3 regions of the Vibrio hippocampi genome follow, and region 1 is predicted to be linked to each of the others. Evidence: riboswitches for the same ligand, from Rfam matches in the RefSeq annotation. Region 1 holds a riboswitch; each other region holds the start of a gene.
What was found. A riboswitch is a leader RNA that binds a small molecule or an ion and turns the genes downstream of it on or off. The one in region 1 is predicted to bind thiamine pyrophosphate.
Positions count from the first base shown of each region.

Region 1 (3,251 bases):
TTTTGGTCCTCCACCCAGCGCCATGACAGTGGCAAAACTGGTAAAGCAGAGCATAAATACCAAACCAACCACATGGGGTAAATGCTGTTTTAAGCGAGGCCATTCTGCAAATTTAAACACTTGCCAGCTATTCATTCCTAATTGCGAAGCCAGCTTGCGCTGCTCAATAGGCACACTCTCGATACTGGTGAGTAGCAGTCGGGCTGAGAAAGGAAGGTTAAAAAAAACGTGAGTCAGCAAGATACCGGATAAACCGTAAATGGAAAAAGGCATCTCCGTACCATACAGAGCAAAGAGTTTGGCAAGCAGTCCCTGTTGACCATAAATCGCTAGGATCCCAAATACACCGATCAAAACCGGCAACACTAGAGTCGTCGCGAACAATTTAAGCAATATGTCCCGACCGAAAAAGTGTCGTCTCGACAGGGCGTGCGCCACTGGGATCGCTAAACCAACACTGAGCAGTGTCGATGCGCTTGCCTGCAGAAAACTAAATTTCACGACATGTTGATAATACGGATCACCAATAATCCAACTGATATCTTGCCATGAAGAAAAGGACAATAGCTTCCACAATGCGGTAACCACATAAACGGCAATCACCAGCAAAATGGCTAAGCCTAATTTGGGCGTTCGATTCACACTCACCTCAAAAAAACAGAGCGGCTCCAAAGAGCCGCTCAATCACTACTTAATTAGAGCTGACTGCCACTCTCGAATCCAAGTTTTACGATGCTTCGCTACTTCATCAGAATTGAATGATAAAGCGGTGCTTGGCACGCTCAGTTGCTCGAAGCCGCTTGGCAGAGCCGTATCCACTACCGGATACATCCAGTTCCCTGTTGGGATTTGCGACTGAAATTCCTCAGAAACCACAAACTGCATAAACTCATCCGCGAGCGGATTTGGCTGGCTCTTAGCCACTTTTGCCACCACTTCCACTTGGGTGTAATGCCCCTCTTCAAAGCTGGCTGCGGCAAAACGCTGATCTTTTTCAGCGATGATGTGATAGGCCGGAGAAGTGGTATAAGACAACACCATATCCGCCTCGCCATTGAGGAACATAGAATAGGCTTCTGACCAACCCTTTGTCACTGTGACGGTCTTCTTAGCCATTTGCTGCCAAGCCTGTGAAGCGTGATCACCGTAGACAGATTTCATCCACAGCAGTAAACCTTGTCCCGGTGTCGAGGTACGAGGATCTTGATAGATAACTTTAATGTCATCGCGCTGCTCGACCAGTTGTTTTAGGCTCTTAGGTGGGTTTGATAGTTTTTCTTTGTTGTAGACAAAAGCAAAGTAACCGTAATCAAAAGGAACAAATACTGAGTCATTCCAACCACCCGGCAGCGTTAACGCTTGAGTATTCACTTGATGTTGCGCCAACAATCCTGATGCCTTAGCCTCGCTAATTAAGTTGTTATCAAGACCTAAAATCACATCAGCCTTGCTGCTAGAGCCTTCTAAGCGCAGGCGATTTAAAATAGAGACGCCATCGTCAAGCGCAACAAACTGAAGATCACAGCCACATTTTGCTTCAAAGGCTTTTTCAATCGCAGGTCCAGGTCCCCAATCAGAAGCAAATGAGTCGTAGGTATAAACGGTCAACGTGTCCGCGGCAGAAGCCTGCGCAACAGTGAGTAAAGAAGTGGCTAAAGTGGTTTTTAAAAGGTGACTTACTTTCACAGGATCTGTCCTTAGTATAATAACTGCTTCCATGTAAGATTAATGAAAATACTAACCTACATGAGATGGTTCAGAACCCAGATTCGCTTTGTATCTATTGACTGCTCAATCCCTACGCCAGCATTATCTGGATCAGGTCTACGGGTTTTAAGCCATGCTTACTCTCAGCGCTTACTGTGCGCACCCCGTGAGTTACCGTTGTTCACTGTACAGTGAAGGGCGAATTGTAACGGTTTCGTTACAAAAACGCCAAACTAAATCGTGTAAGCCTTTATTCAATGGCTTGTTTTTCACTAAAAAATTTGCGCTTAAATAAACAATTGGCTCTTAAATAAAAAATAACCGATGGGTTACCTTTGGTCATATCCCCAACGAGGAACCAAGGTTTGCTCTGCGCCAATATGATCCAACACGCGTGCCACCATAAAGTCGACCAGATCATCGATCGATTGAGGTTGATGATAAAAGCCCGGTGCCGCTGGCATAATCGTGACACCCATTTGCGAAAGCTTGTGCATATTTTCCAGGTGGATGGTGGAGAACGGCGTCTCTCGAACCACAAGAAGCAGTTGGCCTTTTTCTTTGATCACCACATCGGCGGCACGTTCAATAAGATTGTCCGATAGGCCGTGAGCAATCGATGCTAAACTGCCAGCCGAACATGGACAGACTATCATCTGCTTAGGCGCAGCAGAGCCCGATGCCACTGGCGAGAACCAATCTTCTTTTCCGCAAACCACGAGCTTATCTGCTGAACAGTGGAGTCGCTCCACTAAGGCTTTGTGCATTGCTGAAGGACTGGCGGGTAGCTTGGTATCATGCTCTGTCGCCAGCACGACACGCGCAGCAGAGGACACTAACAAGTAAACCGTATAGTCCTGTGCTAACAAGCACTCCAACAAGCGCATACCATAAGGAGCACCCGAGGCTCCCGTAAACGCTAATGTGATGCTTTTTGATGTCATCAAGCCAAAGCCTCCAATAGCTTATTGTGAATGTTGCCAAACCCACCATTGCTCATCACTAATATTTGGTCACCCGGACGAGCGCTATCGACCACGGATTGGACCAAGGCATCAATAGAATCCGAGACAAAAGCCGGTTGTTGGCAGTTGGCGGCAATATCACCCACCGACCAATCAATATCTTCTGGTTGGTAAAGGAACACTTGATCCGCCTGTGCAAGTGAGTTCGCCAGAGTCTCCTTATGCACACCACGCTTCATCGTCGCCGACCTAGGCTCCACCACGGCGAGAATGCGCTTATCGCCTACCTTGTTGCGTAATCCCTCTAAAGTCAGGGTAATCGCCGTTGGATGGTGCGCAAAGTCGTCATAAACCGTCACTTGGTTGACTTCGCCACGATTTTCCAGACGACGCTTGGTGTTGATAAATTTACCTAAAGCTTCACATGCAAGATCAGGCGTCACACCCACATGCCTTGCCGCCGCGATAGCCATTAATGCATTGTCTACATTGTGGTCTCCGACCAGATCCCAAGTCACCGTGCCGACTCGATTTCCATGCAGATAAACCTCAAACTGAGAGCCATCCTTTTCAAGCTTG
Region 1 is NZ_CAKLCM010000001.1:367,909-371,159, reverse strand. It holds gene thiP (thiamine/thiamine pyrophosphate ABC transporter permease) at 1-642, opposite strand, end outside; gene thiB (thiamine ABC transporter substrate binding subunit) at 688-1,686, opposite strand; TPP riboswitch at 1,778-1,884, opposite strand; gene L9Q39_RS01860 (flavin prenyltransferase UbiX) at 2,037-2,651, opposite strand; gene mpl (UDP-N-acetylmuramate:L-alanyl-gamma-D-glutamyl-meso-diaminopimelate ligase) at 2,651-3,251, opposite strand, start outside.

Region 2 (3,251 bases), 340 kb from region 1:
TAGTGTGGGGCTTCCCCATGTGAGAGTAGGTCATCGCCAGGCTTTGAACATTGTCTATTTAAAGCCCTTTTTTGGTCAGACTTTAGATAGTACCACTGCGGAGTGGTAGTTCAGTTGGTTAGAATACCGGCCTGTCACGCCGGGGGTCGCGGGTTCGAGTCCCGTCCACTCCGCCACTTATTTGAGAGCCTCGCTATATAGCGAGGCTTTTTTGAATCTGAAATATTGATTTATCTAGTTAAATCTAATATTTTAGTGACTCTTTAGGGGTGTAGCTCCAATTGGCAGAGCAGCGGATTCCAAATCCGCGTGTTGGGAGTTCGAATCTCTCCACCCCTGCCATCTATCCAAGGCTCTAGCAGAAATGCTGGGGCCTTTTTCTTTGTCTTAAGAAAAGAAGCAGCGGATTCCGCCACTACCAAAGATGTACGTGTTAGGAGTTCGAATCTCTCCACCCCTGCCATTTATCCAAGGCTCTAGCAGAAATGCTGGGGCCTTTTTCTTTGTCTTAAGAAAAGAAGCAGCGGATTCCGCCACTACCAAAGATGCACGTGTTGGGAGTTCGAATCTCTCCACCCCTGCCATTTATCCAAGGCTCTAGCAGAAATGCTGGGGCCTTTTTCTTTGTCTTAAGAAAAGAAGCAGCGGATTCCGCCACTACCAAAGATGCACGTGTTAGGAGTTCGAATCTCTCCACCCCTGCCATCTATCCAAGGCTCTAGCAGAAATGCTGGGGCCTTTTTCTTTGTCTTAAGAAAATAAGCAGCGGATTCCGCCACGATCAAAGATGCATGTATACCAACGAAGACAGATCGAACTAATTTCATGCGAAATGTTTCTTGTATCGCTTTATAAGCCGGTTTAATTCTTTGCTTGCTCCATTTGCTGTGAAAACTATTTCGCGGTTCTCTGAAGTCGATATACGGGCTTTCTCTGAATAAACGATAAACTTATCTAGTTTGCCTCGAACTGCTTTGTGTTAGGATCTATGATTAAATGTAGTATTCACCAAAAGTGACGCATGTAACTTTTTTAATGTGACGTCCGATCGTGGTGATGCTATGGAAATTTTAAATTACTTATATTCCTTACAGGAATATAAAATAAAATAAAAGCAGGGATTGGGTATATGAATCAATTTATGATTCTGGGCTATATAGCGGTCGGTGGTGCGGTCGGTGCTTGTTCGCGTTATTTGATATCTGAGCTATGTGTCTTATTGCTTGGGCGTGGCTTCCCATACGGTACGTTGACGGTCAATGTTATCGGCTCATTTATCATGGGATTGCTGATCGCTGCTTTCGAAGCAGAGATCATGACACCAGAACCTTGGCGTCAGATTATCGGTTTGGGTTTCTTAGGCGCACTAACCACGTTTTCTACTTTCTCTATGGATAACGTTCTATTGATGCAACAAGGTGCGATTTTTAAAGTAGGGCTAAACATCTTGCTCAATGTCACACTCAGTATTTCCGCTGCTTGGATTGGCTTTCAACTCGTTATGAAAAGTTAACAATTTTTGTTAGTGGTTAATGGTTTGATAAAACTATTTGTTTTATACTGACCCACAATACTTGTCGGAGTGCCCTTTTTTGGGCTGAGACCGTTAATTCGGGATCCGTTGAACCTGATTAGATTAGCATCTACGAAGGGAACAAGAGTTCGGAGATCACTTCTCTAGCTGTATTATATCGGCAAGTCCATCTTGTTGATTCCTCTTGTATTCACATATCCGTCAAGCATTTTTCTTTTGTTATTCACTGACTAAAAGGCAATGCTATGTCGACTCGTAAACAATTAAGACAAGAAGCGAAATCTTTTATTGATACGCTATCTGTTACCTCTTATCCCAATTCTACTAAAACCTATATTCAGGGTAGTCGCGAAAATATCCGCGTCCCAATGCGGCAGATCCACCTCTCTGATAGTTTGATAGGAGGAGATAAGGACAATCCTGTCTATCAACCTAATGAGCCAATTCACGTCTACGATACATCAGGCGTTTATACTGACCCTCAGCATAATGTCGATCTATACCAAGGCTTACCAAAGCATAGAGACGAATGGATTGATGAGCGTAGCGATACCGAAGAGCTGCCTCAGTTAAGCTCAGAGTTTGCTCGTGAGCGACTTAACGATAAAACGCTCGATGAGCTTCGATATGGCGCTTTACCACGCATTAAACGCGCGACAGAGGGTAAATGTGTGACGCAACTTCATTATGCTAAACAGGGTATTGTTACGCCTGAGATGGAGTATATCGCTTTGCGGGAAAATATGGGTCGGCAAACACTCGAAGATGCGGAGTTACTTCATCAGCATCCAGGGGAGAGCTTTGGTGCTAAATTACCCAAAGAAATTACCCCAGAGTTTGTGCGTCAGGAAGTGGCACAAGGACGCGCAATTATCCCTGCCAATATCAATCATCCTGAATCAGAGCCGATGATTATTGGTCGAAACTTCTTAGTTAAAGTTAACGCTAATATTGGAAACTCATCGGTGAGTTCTTCTATTGAAGAAGAAGTAGAGAAGTTGGTTTGGAGTACTCGTTGGGGAGCTGATACCGTTATGGATCTGTCTACCGGTAGAAACATACATGAAACCCGTGAGTGGATTTTGCGTAATAGCCCCGTTCCTATCGGCACCGTTCCTATGTACCAAGCGTTAGAGAAGGTCAACGGAGTTGCTGAAAATCTCTCTTGGGAAGTCATGCGCGATACCTTAATTGAGCAAGCAGAGCAGGGGGTTGATTACTTCACCATACATGCAGGTTTACTGCTTAGATATATCCCAATGACGGCTAAGCGCGTCACGGGTATTGTTTCGCGTGGCGGTTCCATCATCGCTAAATGGTGTTTAGCTCATCACACTGAGAGTTTCCTTTACACCCACTTTAGAGAGATTTGCGAGATTTGTGCCCAGTATGATGTTTCATTGTCGCTAGGTGATGGGTTACGTCCAGGTTCAATTGCCGATGCTAATGATGAAGCTCAGTTTGCGGAGCTTCGTACTTTAGGCGAGTTGACTAAGATAGCTTGGGAATATGATGTTCAAGTGATCATTGAAGGTCCGGGTCATGTGCCCATGCATCTGATAAAAGAGAATATGGAGCAACAACTGACTCACTGTCATGAAGCTCCATTTTATACCCTTGGACCTTTAACCACCGATATTGCACCGGGTTATGACCACATTACATCCGGCATTGGAGCTGCGATGATAGGTTGGTACGGATGTGCAATGCTGTGCTA
Region 2 is NZ_CAKLCM010000001.1:29,221-32,471, reverse strand. It holds rRNA gene rrf (5S ribosomal RNA) at 1-42, shown strand, start outside; tRNA gene L9Q39_RS00160 (tRNA-Asp) at 100-176, shown strand; tRNA gene L9Q39_RS00155 (tRNA-Trp) at 266-342, shown strand; gene crcB (fluoride efflux transporter CrcB) at 1,130-1,513, shown strand; TPP riboswitch at 1,569-1,671, shown strand; gene thiC (phosphomethylpyrimidine synthase ThiC) at 1,780-3,251, shown strand, end outside.
Region 2: another riboswitch for thiamine pyrophosphate. It lies ahead of thiC (phosphomethylpyrimidine synthase ThiC); the one in region 1 lies ahead of thiB (thiamine ABC transporter substrate binding subunit).

Region 3 (3,251 bases), on a different contig from region 1:
CGGCAAGCCCTACCTGCGACAATAGCGCCAGCGCCTGTGCTCGAAAGTAGCCGGACTTAGCCGCTTTTGGCAGAAATCGTTCACTTAAACAGACGTTGTCCACCACATTCAGCCAAGGCAGCAACAGATCCTGCTGAGCCATATAAGCCACGCGATTGAGCAAAGGCTTACCGTCACTGGTTTTAAGCTCACCTTGCCAATAAACTTGCTCGTCTAATAAGCCAGCTAAATAACGCAGCACGGTGGTTTTTCCGCAACCACTTCGCCCAAGTAGCACGCTCCAACGACCTGCCGGTAGAGTGAGATTCAATCGATTCAAGGTGGCAGTTGCGCTATCCCGATACCGCAACTGTCCAGCCACCACTTCTATCCCTACCGGCGTCGTAGGCAGGATTGGCGATGATTGAAGCGTGGTTGCCATCGCGTGATTCAGCTTATTGTTTGGCATGGATTGCTTGTTAGTATCAGGCATGGATTGTGGGTTATTTGGCATAGAAATGATGCACAGGTCCATGACCCTGACCAATCGTCAATTGGTCAGCATGCTGAATCGCTTGGGTAATATATTGCTTCGCTGATTGCACCGCGTCTGGCAAGGCTTGCCCTTGGGCTAAATAAGACGCAATGGCGGCCGAAAGCGTACACCCCGTGCCATGAGTGTTTTGCGTTGGATGACGCTTAGCACTCAATAAATGGGTGTCATTTTCCAGCACCAGCAGGTCATTGCTGTTTTCATCTTGTTCAAGATGTCCACCTTTTAGCAGCACCGCTTTAGCGCCTAACTGACGCAGTTGCTCAATCATCTGCCCCATTTCAGCTTGCGTTTTCGGTATTCGGTTATCCGCTATTGGGCTGTCGGTTATTGAGCCGTTGGTGATTGAGCCGTTGGTTATTGAGTAAGCGGTTAACGCCGCAGCTTCAGGTAAATTGGGCGTGATAATATCCGCAAGGGGGATCAACTCTGTTTTTAGGGTGGCAATCGCCGATTGCTCAAGCAATAGATCGCCACTGGTGGCAACCATCACCGGATCTAATACAATGAATTTGGGTTGATACTGTTTTAGCTTCTCCGCAACGACAGTAATGATCTCACTATCCGCCAACATACCAATTTTAACCGCGACGACATTGAGATCACTGAAGATTGCGTCGATTTGGCTGGCAACATGGTCAAGCGGGATCGGGAAAATGGCTGACACGCCTAAGGTGTTTTGGGAAGTAATGGCGGTAATCGCCGAGCATGCATAACTGCCGGTTGCGCTAATCGCTTTGATATCCGCTTGAATACCTGCGCCGCCGCCGCTATCAGAGCCGGCGATCGTTAAAACAATCGGTGTAGAGGTTTGACTACCATTGTGTGCCATCATTATTACTCCTATTTAACCTAGGGTAATAGACGGACATCTGGCGCTAGACAAAAAACCGCGTCGAACGCGATCCTTAGAATGAAGCTAAGACAAGATGTGACTAGTTCCCTACGTCAGTATTAACTGAATCAGGTTCAACGGGTCTCGAATTCGATCTCAGCATATCCTCTATGAGTCATGCTCCCCGACTAATTGGGCGTCATAATAACAGGAGTTTAACGCTTATACACTTTTAATTTTTTAGTGGTTAACAAACGAGCAAACTATTGAGAGGCATCAGTGGTTAGCAACTAAAAACAACTGACCTAGTTCAGAAGGCAAATTGAACGCATTGGTGTCATTGACGTTGCTAACAATGGCATGGCGATCTGCGGTGGGCATATTCCGGTCGAGTTGAACAAAACCGAAATAGTCATCATGATTGACACGAACAATATATAAGTGCTTGCCACCACTGCGATTTTCAAAACGATTAATGACTTCAACCTGATCCTCTTCCCCAATGGAATTGGCGCGTCGCACCGGAAAGTTAAGGTCTTTGAGTTGGCGTAAAAAGTAGCGCGCCACAGGGTCGTCGATTTTAACTCCCATAGTGCCTGCGGTGGTTGAAATGCTTCTAGCAACCCCTTCACTTTTCACTGTCTCTTGGAAAGTAAATAGCATTGCGTATTTATGCTTACGACCCTTTTTAAACGCCTCGCACATCTCTGCCACGCAGATAACATGAGACCCAGCTTGTACCACGGCTGATTCGAGGTATAACTCCATAGTGATTTTTCTTGTAATAATTTCCTTACAAACAAATTAACACAATGATAATGCTCGGGAAACTTTGGGGAGAGTCAACGTAAGGAAAGTAAGATATCGACAATACAGTGGGCGATTGTGGTAAGGATGAAAAAAATCAAGCCTCCTGATAGTGAGGCTTGAGTTTCGCATACTGATAGGCTAATCCGTCATAACTTAGCGCAAACCATGTAAAAATTCATGGCGGGTCGCGGGATTAGATTTAAAGATACCACCAAGTGCGGTAGTCGTTGTCTCGCTGGTCGCGTCCATCACACCACGGGATTTAACACAGTAGTGAGTCGCATCAATGGTCACCGCCACATCATCGGTTTCCAATAACGTTTGCAGTGCAATCAAAATTTGCTGAGTCATACGCTCTTGCACTTGAGGACGTTGGGCAAAGAACCTAACGATACGGTTGATCTTTGACAGACCGATAATTTTGCCACGCGGAATATAGGCAACAGCGGCTTTTCCGTCGATGGTCACGAGGTGATGCTCACAAGTGCTGGTGACTGTGATATCTTTCACTCTCACCATCTCGCTCACCTTCATCTTGTTTTCGATAACGGTGATCTTAGGAAAGTTGTTGTAATCAAGACCGGAAAAAATCTCATCCACATACATCTTTGCAATGCGTTGCGGGGTTTCCATCAGGCTATCATCGCTGAGATCTAACTCAAGCAATGTTAAAATTTCACGCATGTGGTGTTCAATTCGCTGTTTTTTTTCTGCTGCGCTGACACTGTTTGGCAACATGGGCGTTTCTAAACCACGCTCAGACAACGCATCCACTACTCGTTGTGCTGATTCACTTAAACCTGACATTCAATTACCTCTTGCTTGTACTCTCTTCCCACGCGACATGAACTGCGGGGGCTAAAGGATACTCTCAATCTTTCGGAATTTCATCCACAAATTCTGTACCGAATAATGTTAACTCTAAGCTGACATAACAAATTTCCTTTGTTCGCTCATTTACCGCCCTTACTGACATAAAAAGTGTGGTACATTTTGACGGTAATAAATAGAAAACGATGAAACAAGGTACCTTATGGGATGCTGTGACGCTCCGGGCTTAATGCCTATCGAAGA
Region 3 is NZ_CAKLCM010000003.1:869,829-873,079, forward strand. It holds gene L9Q39_RS17040 (ABC transporter ATP-binding protein) at 1-391, opposite strand, end outside; gene thiD (bifunctional hydroxymethylpyrimidine kinase/phosphomethylpyrimidine kinase) at 483-1,367, opposite strand; TPP riboswitch at 1,456-1,564, opposite strand; gene L9Q39_RS17050 (hypothetical protein) at 1,644-2,135, opposite strand; gene folE (GTP cyclohydrolase I FolE) at 2,331-2,984, opposite strand; gene moeA (molybdopterin molybdotransferase MoeA) at 3,211-3,251, shown strand, end outside.
Region 3: another riboswitch for thiamine pyrophosphate. It lies ahead of thiD (bifunctional hydroxymethylpyrimidine kinase/phosphomethylpyrimidine kinase); the one in region 1 lies ahead of thiB (thiamine ABC transporter substrate binding subunit).